DNA from 2 places in the Sporosarcina sp. P18a genome. Region 1 is predicted to be linked to the other one. Evidence: riboswitches for the same ligand, from Rfam matches in the RefSeq annotation. Region 1 holds a riboswitch; the other holds the start of a gene.
What was found. A riboswitch is a leader RNA that binds a small molecule or an ion and turns the genes downstream of it on or off. The one in region 1 is predicted to bind S-adenosylmethionine.
Positions count from the first base shown of each region.

Region 2: linked by a shared signal. The riboswitch ahead of CSV75_RS10470 (bifunctional homocysteine S-methyltransferase/methylenetetrahydrofolate reductase) and the one ahead of CSV75_RS15710 (MFS transporter) in region 1 are both predicted to bind S-adenosylmethionine.

Region 1 is NZ_PDYQ01000010.1:5,379-15,345, forward strand. It holds gene msrA (peptide-methionine (S)-S-oxide reductase MsrA) at 1-94, opposite strand, end outside; gene CSV75_RS15710 (MFS transporter) at 223-1,473, opposite strand; SAM riboswitch class I at 1,593-1,683, opposite strand; gene CSV75_RS15715 (molybdopterin oxidoreductase family protein) at 2,015-4,051, shown strand; gene CSV75_RS15720 (2OG-Fe(II) oxygenase) at 4,616-5,206, shown strand; gene CSV75_RS15725 (sodium/solute symporter) at 5,710-7,275, opposite strand; gene CSV75_RS16610 (hypothetical protein) at 7,272-7,715, opposite strand; gene CSV75_RS15735 (hypothetical protein) at 7,920-8,135, opposite strand; gene groL (chaperonin GroEL) at 9,320-9,967, opposite strand, start outside.
Region 2 is NZ_PDYQ01000003.1:152,762-162,728, reverse strand. It holds gene metH (methionine synthase) at 1-1,591, opposite strand, end outside; gene CSV75_RS10470 (bifunctional homocysteine S-methyltransferase/methylenetetrahydrofolate reductase) at 1,572-3,431, opposite strand; SAM riboswitch class I at 3,516-3,627, opposite strand; gene CSV75_RS10465 (hypothetical protein) at 3,792-3,989, shown strand; gene CSV75_RS10460 (biotin transporter BioY) at 4,119-4,718, shown strand; gene bioB (biotin synthase BioB) at 4,718-5,719, shown strand; gene CSV75_RS10450 (CtsR family transcriptional regulator) at 6,412-6,882, shown strand; gene CSV75_RS10445 (UvrB/UvrC motif-containing protein) at 6,894-7,445, shown strand; gene mcsB (protein-arginine kinase McsB) at 7,435-8,523, shown strand; gene CSV75_RS10435 (ATP-dependent Clp protease ATP-binding subunit) at 8,711-9,967, shown strand, end outside.

The DNA of each region.
Region 1 (9,967 bases):
CGTCTTGGACACCTGGCCATTCTTTAAACGGTTTCACCATGCACCAGAAACATCCTCCAGCAAATGCAGCCTTTTCAAAATTCTGTTCAACCATTGACAACATCTCCTTTTTTATGAAAGCGCGTGCCCAAATCCACTTGTCTAGTAGAGGCGTACACAACCTGTTTGTGATTTAAAAGTCCTTCTTATACTATATCATTGACCGCCTATACGATGGTAGTTTCACGAGGTTACTAGTAAAGCTTTCTCCTGCATTTTTCTACTTTCTTCTTCCGGTATACGAATAAATTTTACAATAATTGCACTCACTAAGTAGAGACCACTGAAAATCCACACGACCCCTTCCGCTCCAACAAGCCCGATAAACGTTAAGGCGATCGCTGGTGCTACGAATGTTGATAAACCCGCGGAAAAATTCAACACGGACATTGCCGCGCCTTTATCTTCACCCGCCACAGAAGGTACCAATGCACCGATCGGAACGTAGCCCGCTACCAAACCACCCCAAATGAAACCGACAATGCTTGTCGCAACAATGCTACCATTTGTAATCACCGGTATATAGAACAGAAGTGGCGTGAATATTGCACATCCGACTCCACCAAACCAAATGATCGTGTTTTTCCAACCGAATTTGTCTCCAATGAAGCCGAACACTAAATTAAAGATAATATTTCCTAAGAAAAATGTTCCCCATAATTGCAGCCAAGCAGTTGTTTCAATGCCATGTTGTGCCATATGCATGGGTAGGAATACTGGGAATCCATAAACACTTAAGCTATTGATAACGCGGACAACCCCACCCGCAGCAACTCTCGGGTTTGATTTCAAAATGGTAATACCTTTCAATAATTCTTTGACTGCTTCTTTTTTGTTCGCTAGTTTTTTCTTTTCAAACTTGTCTTTATTGATAACTAAAGCTAAAACCGCACCTAGACTTACCCAGAAGATAGATGTCCACATTGTATTGATGTAACCGAGATATTGGATCGCAACACTTGAATACCACGCACCAAGAACCATCATTCCCGCACAAAATACAAACCAGAACCAACCAACAGCAGAACTCAATTTATTTTGCGGTGTCTTATAAATGACCCATGTCAAGAAAGAATAAGCAAATAACGGATAACCAAAACCTTTAATGAAATAAGTTAAAAGCATGATCGGGTAATTCATCGTAGAGAAACCGTATGTAATAAACCCTGCCGTACCGATAATATAGACGGCTAATCCGATGGCCATTGTACGTTTCGGGCCAAAAACATCTACACAGACGCCCGAAAACCAAGATGACAGTGCGATTGAGATTCCATATACTGTGAATATAGCAGCCGATTGCTGAATCGTTAATCCGCTTTCAATTAAGAATGGGCTTAACCAACCGGCTTCAATTCCATCTCCCATCATAAACAACATCACACCAAAAAAGCCCCAACCTAAGTTTTTCGTGATTCCAATTCTCTCCAACACATCAGTGCCCTCCATTCATATCCGTTTTGTAATGTCTTTACAAAACAAAAAAACTTTCTGTAAAAAACAGAAAGAGTCGTTGGTATTCATCGCTAGCGCAATATAAATATGCATTCCTCTTTCTATCTCTCAAGCTACGCTTGCTGGATTTGGCACAATTATGTTGCCGAAGTTTCATAGGGCCAGTCCCTCAACTTCTCTCGATAGAAAAATAATATGAAATTAGTAGAATATAATAAAAACAGACCTAATGAACTCACTGTACAGAATAATTAATTTTAAGTCAACCAGTTATTGAAACTTTCTAAATATACTGCCGCATTATGATATACTAATTAGCAAAATCATTTGTTTATATCAAATGTATAAGTGAGCGCTTTTCACTAAAATTAGAATAACCCGGACCCATACTTTTGGGATACGCATCCCTTTACAATAACGGAATTTCAAAATTGTTAATCACTATTTGATTTAGATACTTTAGCAATGTCAGGATTTCATATTATATTTAAATATTATTCCCGTAGAAAGGACTTGTATAATGCAATCGTATATTGATGTAGAAAATGGTATCGTCCCCTCGGTTTGTTCTCTGGATTGTCCAGACCAATGTGGACTGTTGATTCATAAAGAAGATGGTAAAATCATTAAAATTGAAGGTGATCCCGAACATCCAATCACAAAAGGAAGTATTTGCAACAAAGTTCGGCATATGGCTGAACGGATTTACGATCAAAATCGGATTACTACTCCTTTGAAACGAATCGGGGAAAAAGGCGATGGGCAATTCGTTCCAATCAGTTGGCAAGAAGCCATTACAACTATTACAAATCAGTGGAAAAAATTAATTTCTGAAGAAGGGCCAGAATCAATTCTTCCCTACAGTTTCTATGCCAATATGGGGAAACTTAGTTCTAAAGGGATGGATCGCCGTTTCTTCTACCGCCTAGGTTCGAGTCAACTGGATCGAACCATTTGTTCAGTCGCTGGTGAAGCCGGCTACAATTACACGATGGGTGGGCGTTATGGAACAGATCCAGAAGAGATGAAGGATACGAAATTATTTGTTTTTTGGGGCATCAATGCCGTCAGTACGAATATGCACCAAATTATGATTGCGCAAAAAGCGAAAAAGAGCGGCGCTAAAGTTATCGTCATTGACGTCCATAAAAACCAAACTGGGCGCATGGCTGACTGGTTCATTCCCATTCTTCCGGGAACTGACGGAGCGCTTGCACTTGGAATTATGCATATTCTTTATAAAGAAAAGCTAGTCAATCAAGCATTTTTGGAGCAGTATACAATCGGCCATGAAGCGCTCGGTGAACATGTAAAATACTACGATCCCCAAATGGTTTCCACCATCACAGGTGTGCCGGAGGAAGATATCTATGAACTAGCACGGATGTATGGGACTGTCTCCCCTTCCATGATTCGCATTGGCAATGGGTTGCAGCATCATGATAATGGCGGCATGATAGTCCGGACTATCTCTTGCTTGCCTGCATTGACAGGGCAGTGGGAATTAAAAGGCGGTGGGGCGGTTAAATCAAATTCGGACTATTTGACACATAATATCGCCGCACTAGAACGTCCTGAACTTCAGGAGAAGCCAACGCGTAAATTCAATATGAATTTGTTGGGACAAGTATTACTGGAGGAACAACAGCCGGTTCGCTCTTTGTATGTCTATAATAGCAACCCCGCTGTTGTCGCACCAGATGCCAATAAAGTACAGGAAGGCTTGGCGCGTAAGGACTTGTTTACAGTGGTTCATGATTTGTTCTTGACAGACACTGCGTTGTTTGCCGATATTGTTCTACCGGCGACATCCGCATTTGAAAACACGGACTTCTATACGTCTTTCTGGCATCACTATATTCATTTGCAAGAACCAGTTATTGAAACCTACGGGGAGAGTAAATCCAACCCTGACGTTTTCAGATTATTAGCACAAGCTATGGGCTTTGATGAGCAACCTTTCCTAGATGATGACGCTGAAATGATCAATCAGGCGTTAAGCGATTTGTCCAACCCTCATTTATCCGAAGTGTCGTATGCCGCATTAAAGGATAAACGCTATATGAAAGCGAGCGATACACGCAATCCATTGAACCATTTAAAAACACCGAGCGGAAAAATCGAATTGTATTCAGAACAAATGAAATCGGCAGGATTACCGGCTCTTCCTACGTATATTCCAATTATTCAAGATTCCGATTATCCATTACTGTATATACCTGCAATTAACCATAATTTTATGAATACCATTTTTTCGAACAATGAAAAACATCTTAAACTTGAAAAAGAACCTACCTTGTTTATGAATCAGCACGATGCGAAAGAGCGGGGAATCGAGGACAAAGCGACTGTTCGTATTTGGAACGAGCGCGGAGAATGTGAATTTATTGTCTCTGTCGGCGAACAAGTACTGCCGGGAGTTGTTGTCAGTCAAGGGATTTGGGGAAATAATTCAGATCAAAAACGCCTTGTGAACGCCTTAACGCCAGATCGAATTGCCGACATGGGCGGTGGAGCTACGTTTTTCTCAGGGCGTGTTGAAGTCGAGAATTTATAACTAGACAAAACAGCTCAGAATTCCTGCCGCATTAATGGGAGCCTCCTCTTGTCTAAAACAGGAGGCTCACCTTGTTCTTACACTGATTTAACAATGCCGGATTATTAGATGCGCATTTCATAGAATTTGACGTTTTGCCGTTTCATCGATTGGATTGTTATTGATATCATTTGTCTCCTATAATTCACAACTAGATAACCCAGGATACCTTTCAATTACTTTACACCCCGGGAAAAAATTCGACGATTGTATAAAAGCTCATATGTATCTTCATTTGCTAATCTGTCATCTAAACAGGCATTTAATTAATTAAAATAGCTTGTAAAAAATAGTTATATATTACTACCTATTTGACTATATTCAAAGTTTACGTCAGTCAAGATAGCATGCTAAAATATATTGAATTTAATTCCAAAGAGGAAGTGTGAAACTTAAGAGAAGTCCGATATTGGCTATACCATCATCACGTTACACTGTATTTGATTTAAAGAAATCAAACTAGTAAAGAGGTGTTCTAAGTTGATAGCGGAAAATAAAGAACAAACAATATTTAATCATTTAGGAATGAGAATCATAACGGACCGTGACATTGAAATTATTGCAAAAGTCGAAGAACCATTAGTCGTCGTCTTAGGCAATATGTTGAGTGACGAAGAATGTGATGAACTGATCCGACTCTCGACAGACAAGATGAAACGATCCAAAATTGGCACAGCCCATGCGGAAAGCAAGATTAGAACAAGCAGCAGTATGTTTCTAGAAGAACGGGACAACCCGATTGTTATGAAAATCGAAAAACGGATTGAAGCAGTTATGAACATTCCTATCGAACACGGCGAAAGACTCCAGATTCTTCATTATCTGCCAGGACAGCAATATAAAGCGCACCATGACTTCTTCTCAGCGGCTAGCAATGTTACCAACAATCGAATCAGCACGCTCGTCATGTACTTGAACGATGTCGAACAAGGTGGCGAAACGTTCTTCCCCCATCTAAAACTGTCGGTCGTGCCCCAAAAAGGAATGGCCGTTTATTTCGAGTATTTCTACAGCGATCCGTTGTTGAACGACTTGACGTTGCACGGCGGCGCACCGATAGAAAGCGGAGAGAAATTTGTAGCGACGCAGTGGATGAGGAAGCAGAGGGTACGGTGAGGAACTTGGTTAAAGTTGATTAGTCAGTGCCTACACAAAGAGTTTTCTCAATAATCTGAACGGATACTGTATTTATAAATTTTTCTATTGCAAAAAGCGGTCGGCTGCTATTATGAGCTGAACGCTTTTTTTGATTCAAGGTATCTATTGAATGAAACGAACGTGCAATTTTCAGCACTTCTGTTAATGAGGACACGCATTATTGTATTTTACACATGAATGCATAAAAAACGCCAACCCCTAAATGTTAGGAGTTGACGCTTTTTAATTAGGACAGCTGTCTTACATCATGCCGCACATGTAATACCCTTGAAAACATGTACAAATGGAAGTTGAAAATCCTATTCAATCAACGTTTACAATTTTTAAGGCAAAGGGATATATAAATTTACCCTTAAATATGAACAAGTATTTATACAACATAACGATTAAAACGGGCAACATTTTTCGATTCTGGGGTAAGTCCTTTTTCCGATCCCTCAACATACGATCTACGTTATGACTTATACAGATTCTTCGCTTGAATGAACTTTCCGCATAAAGGCATTCACATCTGCTGGTACTTTACCGTCTAGTAAGGAAACAATATACACTGTTAAGAAGCCAACTGGCACGGTAATGATACCTGGCACTCTAAATTGTAAAGCCTCAGGTAAAATGGATGAAAAGAAAATCATAAACATAGAAACTGCAAAACCAACAATCAGCCCCGCAATTGCCCCCTTTTCAGTAATCCCACGCCACCAAATGCCTAATACGAAAATAGGTGCAAATGTGCTTGCCCCAACTGTAAAGGCGAGCGCGACAAGATGGCCAATGGAGGCATCTTTGACGAATAAACCGAGTACTCCATAAAAAACACCAAGAAAAACAATCGCTAATTTTGCAGCAACTACTCGATTTTTCTCTGTTAATTCCTTTTTCGTGAATTTTGCATATAAATCGTGAGCAATTGCTCCTGAACTTGCAATAAATAATCCAGATAGGTTTGAAAAAACCGCGGCAAACGCACCGGCAATTACAAATCCAAGCAGCCATTTACCGCCTAAAGCTGTTGCAATAGATGGTATCACCATATTATCCCCACCGGTAATCAGGTTCTGCATGACTTCAGGACTGGCATTTCCACTTAAATAGATGGCTCTTCCGACAACGCCAAGGTAAATGGCACAGGCGAAAAATAAACTGGCGATCCCAATCGCTAATACTGCCGACTTTCGGGCAGACTTAGCATCTGGATTTGTGTAAAAACGCAGTAAAATATGCGGAAGCCCAAGTGTACCTAGTGAAAGCCCGATTAACATAGATGCAGAGTGCCAAAAGTTTGGATTGAATGCACCAGTTTTTGACCATGTTTCTCCGTTAAATACGACATCTTTTCCATCCGTCGTATATGCGCCCGTGTTCAGTACCGTACCACTAAATTCACTGATTACGGATAGAATTCTCTCGTAATGGAAACCTCCATAAATAGCGGCAGCTACCATGACGATAAAGGCTATAAAACGAATCCAAAGCTCCAACGCTTGGTTAATGGTTGTTCCCTTCATTCCACCAATTCCAACGTAGAATATCATGACAACACTTGTAAAGATGATGCCAAATTCATAGGACGTTCCAAAAAACATGCTCAAAATTTGTGCAGCGCCGAGTAACTGGGGTGCTGCATAAAATCCTGAAATAGCAAGCACTACAATTACAGCAACAATTCTAGCTCTTTTACTATGAAAACGATAAGCAACAAAGTCTGCAACTGTGAAAGCACCGAATCGGCGTAAAGGTCCCGCTATGAAAAGTGCCAAAAGCGTTAAACCAATTGTAAAGCTAAAGGTATAAAAAGCCCCATCATAACCGATCGCAAAGGTAAGTCCTGCTAGCCCTAAAAACGTTGCAGCACTTAGATAGTCCCCGCCAATCGCTGAACCATTTGTAAACCATCCGAAATTACGGCCGCCTACAAAGAAGTCACTGGCACTTTCATTTCTTTTTGATAAATACGTAATATAGACAATCGTCCCCAATAATAAGAGCGTAAAGAGGTATTTTGGATCTAATAACGCTTGCATCATAGCAACGTCTCCTCCTTACTTTCTACAAAACTTGCTTGTACACTTGATGTTGCCCCCTTTGTCTTCACTTTGCTTGTTTGTTCACTTACCATGTTCTCTTTCTTCTCCATACGGCTCATTTCTAGACTTTTTCTTTCCCATCTTTCATAAAGCTTCGTGTGTAGATAAGCAATAATAAATGCCATTGCCATCGCGACAATTGTCGTCAAAAACCAGCTGTAAGACATTCCCCCAAACATCTTTGCAAAGGCCCAATCTGGTCTAAACCAGTTGATTGCTGGAACAGAAAAAATAAATATAAAGTAAACAATTGCTAATGATAATCCAGTGGATAATTCGGTTCTAATGCTATAACTTGTTTTCTTATCCAACTTAGGTAACTTTTTTATATCAATCGTTTCGCATGGCTCGTCTGTCATGACATATTTTTTCTCTTCCAATTGTATACACCCCTTCATTTTTCAAAACTTATCAATGAACTTAGTTTGGTGCAAAACAGCATGAATACTAGCTGGTTAGTTATTTTTGTCAACAAGAAAACTCTTTGTATCAAAAGAGTTTAAAATTGTTGGATCTCTGCATCTATTTCTCTAGATGATTTTCTCGATAATGCTCGCATTCCAAAAGCTAGCATACAAACTACTTTATGATTTATCGACGCATAAAGTAATCCATTCCCCCAAAACCTTAGATACTTCTAAATCAACCCTCCCTTTGAATTCAATTCCAAAGATCATAGCATCTCCTTTAACTAAAGTGCTATTAGCTCCGTTGCCAGTATATGATAACTTTTCCTGAAAAATTAACCGTCGCATTAATTTTTTCAGTCCCTTACTTCCACCCTTTTCTGTACTAGTCATTCCGATTTCCTTTTCGTCCCATACTGTTCATCCATTTAAAATAGTCAGTATTTTCTGATTATATATACTGCTTCAATCCTAGTCAAGTCATTTTTTAATTAATCATAATCAATTTCCTCTGAACTACTCCCACTTTCACTATGTATAAAAAGGGGAGATTCTTAAGAACAACTACGTTACCGCCAGTGATAGATTAGGCGATATTCGATCCCCTTTAATAGGGGCATCGCGGATTTTCTGTCATTCATTATTTTTCTTGACGCCCGATTTCGGATCTTGCGTTATCACAATGCGTAACTGTTTAAGCGGAAATTCCAGATGATCCCAAACATTTTTCTCATAAAGGGCAGGGCTCGCTTCCCTTTCTACTTGTTCGATGAGCCATTGTTCACGCTCTTCCTTCTTCTTGCGACTGCGTTTCTTTGTCGTTTCTTTGGGTTTTTCCTGCTTGGAAGGTGCTCTGTCACGTACTTCGAAATATGTCGCCTCAATCGCGACTGTTTCATCTAAGATGAACCCTTCAGGGATGGCTATTAGGATGATGGTTTCCTGTAGATTTTCCCGGATGTTTGTTTCGCTTAGCTGAGTTAGAAGGCGTTGTTATAAACCACGGAAGAAATTGCATCCGAGACCTTGAAGCTGCCATTCAATTTGAAAAACAGATCGTGTTTCAAGCGTTTCACCAAATCATTGATGATTGGAATCCGTTCGAAATGACGTGCTAATACATTCACCATCATCGTTCCATAATTCAATTCGGTTAGTACACCGAGTCGGGATTTCTACTCAATTTCAAAGAAGATGGAATCCAGATCAATGGCGGCTACAATCTCTTCATATTTTTGGATAAGTTCCATCTCATATAATTCTTAGATGCCAAATAGGCTCTGTTTTCGGATAATGGTCAAAGGGGTTACTTCCAGTATTTCAGGTTTTTTAGTCGACTACCAGTATACTAGACAAAGAGAGGTACTTCTTTTTTATACCTTTAACCCCTTAGTAGACAAGGGATTGGAATTATGAAATTCATTCATATGAAAAGAAATATAAAAAGGCCTCTCAAAAGTTTTGTCAACTAATGAGAAGCCTTCGATAATGATTAAATATATTACTTTGCTATCAAACGGAGAGTGAAATGATAATGTATGACACAAAACCCCATTACAAAATGGTTTTTTGCTGTCTTACATCATGCCGCCCATTCCACCCATACCGCCCATGTCAGGCATTCCACCGCCACCTGCTGTTTCTGGTAAGTCTGCAACTACAGCTTCAGTAGTCAAGAACATAGCCGCTACAGATGCTGCATTTTGTAGTGCGGAACGAGTTACTTTCGTTGGATCTACGATACCTGCTTCTACCATGTTAACCCACGTGCCTTCTGCTGCGTTAAAACCAATGCCGACTTCTTCGCGCTTCAAGCGATCTACTACGATAGAACCTTCAAGGCCCGCGTTAGTTGCGATTTGACGTACTGGTTCTTCAAGCGCACGAAGTACAATCTTAATACCAGTAGATACATCGCCTTCAGTATCTTCAAGTAATGCTTCTACTTGCTTGTAGACGTTAACTAGTGCAGTACCGCCACCAGAAACAATTCCTTCTTCTACTGCTGCACGTGTGGAGTTCAATGCGTCTTCGATTCGAAGTTTACGCTCTTTCAACTCTGTTTCAGTTGCAGCACCGACTTTGATGACTGCTACGCCGCCAGCTAGTTTAGCTAGACGTTCTTGCAATTTCTCTTTGTCGAATTCAGAAGTTGTTTCTTCCAATTGTGAACGAATTTGGCCTACGCGTGACTCGATAGAACCTGCGTCACCGCTACCTTCTAC
Region 2 (9,967 bases), on a different contig from region 1:
GAAGTTTTTCTTTGATTAATCGAATTCCTTCAATTGTTTCTACTGCCGATCCAATGTATTGTGCGTCACCTGTACCAACAGGGAAGACAAGTGGATCAAAAATAATATCTTCCGGTGGGATCTCCCATTTATTAACGAGTAAATCATAAGAACGCAACGCAACTTCTAGCTTACGTTCTCTCGTTACTGCCATTCCAATTTCATCAATCGTTCCTACAACTACGGCCGCTCCATATTTTTTTACTAAAGGAAGTACGGCATCAAAGCGTTCTTCACCATCTTCTAAGTTAATAGAGTTGATGATTGCTTTGCCCTGCGAGAATTTCAAGGCCTCTGCAATGACGTTTTCATCGGTAGAATCGATGACTAGAGGAACTTTGACTTTTTTTACGACTTCTTTCATGAAGCGAGTCATATCGTATAATTCATCACGGTCAGGGTTCGCAAGACAAATATCCAATACATGCGCACCACGTTTTACTTGTGCACGTGCGATTTCTGCAGCTTCCTCAAACTTTTCCTCTACAATTAGTTGTTTGAATTTACGTGAGCCGATAACGTTTGTACGTTCCCCGATTAATAATGGACGTAATGTATCGTCGTAGAGCAAAGGCTCAATCCCTGAAATGGCATGACCATGAGGATTTTCTGGCATCTTGCGTGGAGCCTTATCTTTAACTACCTCACGAATTGCGCGAATGTGATCAGGCGTTGTACCGCAGCAACCGCCAACCATGTTCAACCAACCTTTTTCAGCGAAGCCTTCCAGTTTTTTCGATAATGATTCAGGAGATTCATGATAATGTCCTTCTTCATCCGGCAATCCGGCATTTGGATAACAGGTTACGTAGCTTGTCGCCAATTCGGACAATGAACGCAAATGGTCAGTCATGAATTCAGGACCTGTTGCACAGTTTAAACCGACCGAAAGTGGATGGACGTGTTCAATGGAAATATAGAAGGCTTCAATACTTTGTCCAGCAAGCGTTGTACCCATCGGTTCGATCGTACCTGAAATCATGATAGGAATTTCGCGTCCAAGCTCTTCAAACGCCTTCTTAATACCAATTGTTCCAGCTTTCACATTCAGCATATCCTGACTTGTTTCCATCAGTATCAAATCACTGCCTGCTTCTACAAGCGCTCTTGCCTGTACATAGAAATCATTAGATAGTTCATCGAACGTGATACCGCCCGTTACCGAAAGTGTCTTTGTCGTGGGCCCGATCGCCCCCGCGACAAAACGTGGCCATTCTGGTGTAGAAAACTTCGCTGCACTCTTTTTCGCGATTTCTACAGACTTCGCATTAATTTCATCTGCACGATGACCAAGTGAAAATTCATTCAATACAAGGGGAGTACCGCCAAATGTATTCGTACAAATGATATCAGCACCGGCTTCTAAATATTCATCGTGAATTTTCTCCAAAACGTCAGGGCGTAACACACTCATGTATTCATTACATCCATCGTATTCTTCTCCGCCGAAGTCTTCCGTTGAGAAATCTTCCGCTTGCAGCATCGTCCCCATCGCACCATCAATGATAAGGATTCTTTTATCTAGTTGTTCTTCAATAGGATGTCTCTGCATGTGTTAATTCCCTCTCCTTCTGCTGGTCTATTTTCTTAATATATTCATACAACTCTAATGTCATATCGTAACGCAGGAATGGTGTGATGAGATACAGTCCATTAAAATACTGAGCCGCTGTATCTATCAATTCTTTTGCAATTTCAAGCCCTGTTTCAGTTGATTTTTCACGGTCATCTCCGCATTCACGCATTCTTTCTAACACATCTTCTGAAAGCTTGATACCCGGTACCTCATGATGCAGGAACTCTGCATTTCGTATATTCGTCAATGGCATGATCCCAATAAAGATCGGTGTATCCAGGTGTTTTGTTGCTTCATATACATCGATAATCTTTTCTTTCGTGTAAACTGGCTGAGTGATGAAATAGTCTGCACCCGCTTCAATCTTCTTCTCGAGCCGTTGTACAGCACGATCGATGACGCGGACGTTCGGATTGAAAGCTGCTGAAATAGAGAAGCTGGCTTTCTTGCGCAATGGCTTACCGGAGAATGAAATCCCTTCATTCAATTTCTTAATTAACTGCAATAACTCCATGCTAGATACATCGTAGACGCTTGTAGCACCGGGGAAGTCCCCAACCTTTGTCGGGTCGCCTGTCACGGCTAGGATATCGTGAATGCCTAATGCATCAAGCCCCATCAAATGTGATTGTAAGCCAATGAGATTGTGATCGCGACACGTTAAATGTACAAGCGGGCGGATATTATGTTGCATCTTGACGATCGAGCCCATCGCCATGTTGCTGATGCGTGGAGAAGCAAGTGAATTATCTGCCATTGTTATAGCGTCAACTCCCGCGTCATATAACAAATTTGCACCTTTGATATAATCTTCTGTTTCCAAGTGGCGCGGTGTATCTAGTTCTACAATTACCGTACGCTCTGTTTTCGCTTTTTCGTGAAGAGGTTGATGTTTTGCCGGATCCGCTTCATGAATCACGATAGGTTTCGCCGGTTGTACGACCTTTTCCGTGATAGGTGTCAGTCGCGCTAACTGTGTTTTCGCCGCTTTAATATGCTTAGGTGTTGTCCCGCAACATCCTCCAATCAATCGAACGCCTTGATCACGAAGTAATACAGCAGCGCGTCCAAAGTATTCTGCCTCTGATTCATAAACAATACGTCCATCTTCTACATCTAATAGACTGGCGTTTGGATATGCGGATAAAAATGCTTTCTCTGGTAATGTCACATTATCGAATGCTTGAATCGTGTGGTAAGGACCTAATCGACAGTTAACGCCTACGATATCTGCTCCAAGAGACTCGAGCTGATGAAGTGCATCGTTTAATGAAAGTCCGTTCTGTAATACACCGGGATCATGCATAGAAACTTGTGCAATCAATGGAACATCCGTAATTTTCTTTAATGTTGTAACTACCGATGATAACTCTTCAAAGTCATAATACGTCTCCAATAGGAGACCATCAGGATCACCTGTTAATAATGCATTGGCTTGTTCAAGTACGACTTTTTCAATTTCATCCAATGTCGCATCGCTTTTACGTATACCTCGCAAGCCGCCTATTGTTCCAAGTACAAATTGCCCCCCAGGCGCCGCTGCGCGTTTGGCAATTTGAATGGCTGCTTTATTGAAATCCGTGACATGACTTTCTAAGCCGTAGCGAGCTAATTTGATTGCGTTCGCACTGTAAGTGTTAGTCTGGATTATATCTGCACCAGCTGAGATGTAGTCTTGGTGAATTTGCTCTATAATTTCAGGCTTTTCTATATTTAGTTCTTCATAACAGTAATCAATTCCGTAAGAATATAAAATCGTCCCCATTGCACCATCTGCCGTTAGGACATTTGTTTGTAGTTTCTCGAGCAATGACATAAATCCATCTCCCCTTTAGCCTTTTTTAATCAAAAAAAGCCTTCAAGTATATTAGAAGGCTTTGTAATCTCAATGACTAGTTCCCTCTCATCTTTTCAGAGTGTCAATTTGACAGACTGCTGGAAGTAGCACCTTGCCTAAATGGCTGGTTGCTGAAGCGTCGACGGGCCAGTCCCTCGGCTTCTCTTGATAAGATATGTTTCTTATTCAATTATTTAGATTATTCTAACCACATCATAGCGGCTTTGTTGGATATCGTCAAGTGAACGTTTGGTGAAGTTCAAAGCGCGGAGTTAGTGCATAGAGAAATTGCGGTATATATGCTAAAATTAATGAAATAACTCGAAAAGGTGAGAAATTATGCGTTTCTTTAAATACTCATTTCCAATCGCTGTTCTTGTAGGTACACTTGCTTGGATTATGATAGGTAACAGTTACGAAGAGGTTGCTTATGATATGCGTGTGTACATTACAATTGGGGCTGCTATATTCAGTGGTTTAATCTCAAGTGTTTTGTTTCGCAAAGAAAAGGAAGAACAGATTGATGAGAAGAAGTAGGCTGTCAGCGGTATGCTGCAGTCTTTTTTTGTCTGCTTTTATGAGTTAACCAAAAAATAAATTTTGTTGACACGTAATGGGTTAACCGATATTATTTATGAGGTAACCAATTTAAAAAGAGGTGTCGTAATGACAATAGCAGCAGAGAGAAGACCGGGAAGTAGATTCAGCGCACTAACTATTGTATATAGCGGGATGTTCGCAGCGTTAATGATGATTGGAGCGAATATTACATCCTTCGTGCCGTTTTTAGTAGTTGGTGGAGTACCCATCACATTACAAACTTTTTTCGCTATCTTATCAGGACTATTACTTGGTAGTCGTCTAGGTGCGTTATCGATGACCGTCTATATGTTAATAGGACTAGCAGGAGCACCAGTCTTCGCTAAATTTTCAGGAGGCTTCGGTCAGATCTTGAGTCCGACGTTTGGATTTATTCTCACGTTTATTCTGATCGCTTATGTAGCCGGAAAGATTGTTGAGCGAAAGCATACTATGTCTGCCTTTATTATCGCAGCATTTGTCGCTACAGCAATCAACTATATACTAGGTACAAGTTGGATGTATTTTGCGTACAAGATGTGGGCTGCTGCACCCGACGTGTTTACCTACAAGATTGCTTGGCTGTGGATGATGCCGCCACTACCGAAAGATTTAATTCTAGCTGTACTGTCAGGCATATTCGCATTTAGAATATCAAAACACTTGAAAGTGAGGCGGACGTTATAATGAACTATCAAAGGCTGGCTACTCAAGTACTCGAAGGCCATGTACTAACTGATGAGGAATCACTCGCAATATTAAATAGCCCAGATGAAGATTTACTATTATTACTGCACGCGACATACTCGATTCGGTCACATTACTTCGGCAATAAAGTAAAGTTGAATATGATTATCAATACGAAATCGGGACTATGTCCGGAAAACTGTGGGTATTGCGCGCAATCCATCATTTCAAAAGCACCTGTTGAAAAGTATGCAATGATGAAATCGGAAGAAATACTAGAAGGTGCGGAACGTGCTGCCGCTAATAATGCGGGCACCTATTGCATCGTAGCAAGTGGACGAGGACCGCGTGACAGTGAGCTGGACATCGTGATTGATTCTGTTAAACAGATTAAAGAGAAGCACAAGGGCATGACGGTATGTGCTTGTTTAGGTATTTTGAAGCCAGGACAAGCAACACGTTTGAAAGAGGCAGGAGTAGATCGCTATAACCACAACTTGAACACATCTGCAGAGCATCACGAGAGTATAACAACATCGCATACATACGATGATCGTGTAAATACTGTAGGACTTGCCAAAGAAGCGGGCATCTCTCCATGTTCAGGCGTTATCGTCGGCATGCGTGAAACAAAACAAGATATCATCTCCATGGCGCGTAGCCTACGTGAACTGGACGCAGACTCGATACCTGTAAACTTCCTGCACGCAGTGGATGGAACCCCGTTGGAAGGAACATCAGAACTGGATCCCCGTTACTGCTTAAAGGTCTTGTGTCTATTCCGCTACATTAATCCTAGCAAAGAAATCCGCATCTCGGGTGGACGTGAAGTGAATCTTAGAAGCCTACAACCACTAGGCCTCTACGCTGCAAACTCCATCTTTATCGGCGACTACCTCACAACATCGGGTCAAGAAAACGATCAAGATCAAAAAATGCTGGAAGACATGGGCTTCGAAGTCGACCTAGAACCTTTGAATAAAGAACCCATCACTTTGTAAATAGAAAAGAAGAAAAATGTTTGTATACTCCGTGACTGAAGACAATCCACTATAAGGATCTGTTCTTCAGTCTTTTCTTATTTATATAAGTTGAATTAAAGATTTCAGGATACACTAAGTTGATTTTCGTTACAGGCGGCGACTCCGGCGGGAACAGCACGAGCTGAAAGCCCCGCAGGTAGCGAAAACCGTAACGAAGAACGGTTTTTGCGAGTAAAAGCGAAGCGTTAGGAGCACGTCTTTGCCCGTAAACCGTAACGAAGAACGGTTTTTGCGAGTAAAAGCGAAGCGTTAGGAGCACGTCTTTGCCCGTAGCGGACGAGGAGATTGAGGCCGTGCCCGCGGAACGCGTCCGCCTGGAATGGAAATCAACGGTTCCCTTGTGAGGACTACTTCTTATGGTCAACTAATATAGTTAGAATTCCATTTAGAAAGATTACAGTAGTACACCGTAAGCGGAAAATACCCGTCTAGAACGTTAGTAAACGGTGCCAAACTATCCACTTTATTTTTTGTCTCATTACTAATTGAATAATCATTAGCCAGATGTGACAACCTAGCAATAGGTTTTCTTTCAACGTAATAAGGTATACATATAAACAAATGAATTGCATCCCACCCAATTACTGCGATACAATTAAGTCAAAGATAGTCAAAGTCAACTAGAAGATTGAGTGAAGCGAGGTGACGAGATGCGTAATATTTCTGACATTATAGAAGGGTATTTGAAGTCGATTATAGAAGAGGAAGATAGTGCTTCTATTGAAATCAAAAGGAATGAGATTGCCGAGAAGTTCCAATGCGTACCATCACAAATCAACTACGTAATCAAAACCCGGTTTACGGTCGAAAGAGGCTATGCCGTGGAGTCTAAGCGAGGGGGCGGGGGCTACATCCGGATTTATAGGGTACGTACCAACTCCCGAAAGGACTTACTTGAACAAGCGTTGGAGATTTTGGAGAGTGAAGTGTCTTCTACTATGGCGGAAGATGTCATCATCCGTTTAATTGAAGAAGAAGTCGTTACAGAACGTGAAGCTAAGCTGATGCTTGCTGCGGTGAGCCGCGGTACTCTGCGTTATATGTTGCCTGAGCGGGATGCGTTACGTTCACGTATTCTTCGCGCCATGTTAGTTACGTTAATTTATGAAGAGATAGAATGAGGTGAATCTCCATGCTTTGTGAAAACTGTAAAGAACGACCAGCTACTGTAGTGTTTAAACAGGAAACCTTAAATCATGCAACAGAGCGCCATTTATGTGATAAATGTGCATTTTACTCACAGACATTTTCTTTCAGTCCGGATCAGGAGCCGTTATCCATTCAACAATTCTTAGCGCACTGGTTGGGCGGTTCAGAATTATTTTCAGAACAAAAAGCCGATGAAAGATTACCAGATGGTCCGAAATGTCCGAATTGCAATTTGACCTTTCACCGTTTCCTTGACATCGGAAAGTTTGGCTGTGCTGTATGTTACGAAGCATTCAGCGGGCAACTGCCAAGGTTGTTTGCCAAATTGCATAATGGACATACCCAACACCGTGGAAAGATTCCGGTTTCACTTAATGAACGCTTTGCTTTAAAGAGAAAACTTGAAGATATCCGTACAAAAATGCAGCAAGCCGTAGAAAATGAACATTTTGAAGAAGCGGCAACTTTGCGTGATGAGGCGAATCAGTTGAAACAGCAGCTGTCTGACGGGGGTGACGATCAACATGTCATTTGAAAAATTTCTCAAACAAGAACTGACAGGTTGGATGGTGGCGGAAGGTGAGCACGCTGACATTGTCTTATCCACAAGAATCAGGCTAGCCCGTAACTTGCAAGATTATCTATTTCCGATTAGTGCTTCACAGGAAGACGCAAACCGCGTGAGCGAAGCGTTAAATCAAGCAGTCAAGACGATGCAGAATCACCATTTTACAGGCACAGCAATGAAAGATTTGTCACCACTTGAAAGGCAAATCTTAGTCGAGAAACATTTAGTCAGTCCACAGTTGATCAACCCTGAAAAACATGGGTCGGTTTTGCTATCGGAAGACGAAACGATCAGCATTATGGTGAATGAAGAAGATCATATTCGCATTCAATGTATATATCCTGGTTTTCAAATAGACCAGGCATATGAACAGGCTGATCGAGTGGATAGCGAACTGGAAGTGAATTTGAACTATGCTTTCGATGAAACATTCGGCTATTTGACAAGTTGTCCATCCAACACAGGTACAGGAATGCGTGCGTCTGTCATGATGCATTTACCTGCATTAACGATCACTAAGCAAATCGAGCGAATTATTCCCGCAATATCTAGACTTGGAATGGTCGTACGTGGAAGTTACGGAGAGGGCAGTGAAGCGCTCGGCAATATTTATCAAGTTTCCAATCAAATCACACTCGGCAAATCAGAAGAAGAAATCCTCAAAGACTTGGAGAGTATTTCAAAGCGCTTGATAGCGCATGAAAAGAAATCACGTGAATTATTATTGGCTAAATCGGAAGTTCACTTAGAGAATAGGTTATTTAGGGCACTCGGTACACTGACCCATTCGCGAATATTACCTTCAGCGGAAGCGGCAAAATGTTTGTCTGACGTCCGTTTGGGTATTGATTTAGGTATCATAGAAAATATTGATATGACCATTTTGAATGAATTGATGATTTTCATGCAACCAGGTTTTCTTCAGCAATACGCAGAGGCGGAATTAACATCTGATGAACGAGATATCCTTCGTGCGCAATTATTCCGAGATCGGCTAGGTGTAGTGCGATCTGCTGCACAAAAAAAAGACAGTGATCCGTTATGAGCAAAGTTTTTGCAAGAAAGTCTCATAGCATTTATAATTAATCAAAGATAGTCAAAGTCAATATGCGAATTAGGTTGTATCGCGAACTGACATGAATATATATATAGTTATAGGAAACAAAGCAAGGATGCGTTATTTTGCATAACATAGAATATAGTCCACTGATGAAGGAAAGAGGGGAATGGATATGATGTTTAATCGATTTACACAACGTGCACAAAAAGTTTTACAACTGGCTCAAGAAGAGGCTATTCGTTTAAAACATGAATCTATTGGTACTGAGCATATTCTACTCGGATTGATTCGAGAAGGTGGCGGCATCGCAGCAAAAGCTCTTGAAGCAATTAGCGTGAATGCAGATACTATTGAACGAGAAGTAGAAATTCTAGTAGGTGTAGGCTCTAAAGATGTGGGCCCGATCGTTCATTATACTCCACGCGCAAAACGTGTCATCGAATTATCTGTTGATGAGTCTCGTAAATTAGGACATTCTTATATCGGTACTGAGCATATTTTATTGGCTTTGATTCGAGAAGGGGAAGGTGTGGCAGCGCGCGTTCTGAATAATGCGGGTGTTAGCTTGAATAAAGCTCGCCAGCAAGTACTTCAATTGCTTGGTAATGATGAAAGTTCTGTTGGGAACCCAGCGAATTCTGCATCAGCGGCAACACCAACATTAGATGGCTTAGCGCGTGATTTAACTGAGATCGCACGTGAAGGTACATTAGATCCAGTAATTGGACGAAGCAAAGAAATCACACGTGTTATTGAAGTATTGGCACGTCGTACGAAAAACAACCCCGTGCTGATTGGGGAACCAGGTGTAGGTAAAACAGCGATTGCGGAAGGTTTGGCGCAGCAAGTCGTAAGTAATGAAGTACCTGAAATCTTGCGTGACAAACGCGTGATGACACTGGATATGGGTACAGTCGTTGCGGGCACGAAATACCGCGGTGAGTTTGAAGATAGAATGAAGAAAGTAATGGAAGAAATTCGTCAAGCGGGTAACATCATTTTATTCATCGATGAATTACACACGTTGATCGGTGCAGGTGGAGCAGAAGGTGCTATTGATGCATCCAACATCTTGAAGCCATCACTTGCACGTGGTGAACTACAATGTATCGGTGCTACAACACTTGACGAATACCGTAAATATATTGAAAAAGACGCAGCGCTTGAACGACGTTTCCAACCGATCCAAGTCGATGAGCCAACTGTAGACGAAACAATTCAGATCATTAAAGGCTTGCGTGACCGGTACGAAGCGCATCACCGAGTAAAGATTACCGATGAAGCAGTTGAAGCCGCGGCGAAGATGTCTGATCGTTATATCTCGGATCGTTTCTTACCAGATAAAGCGATTGACTTAATTGACGAAGCGGGATCGAAAGTACGCTTGCGTTCGTATACAACTCCTCCTAATTTGAAGGAGCTTGAGGTG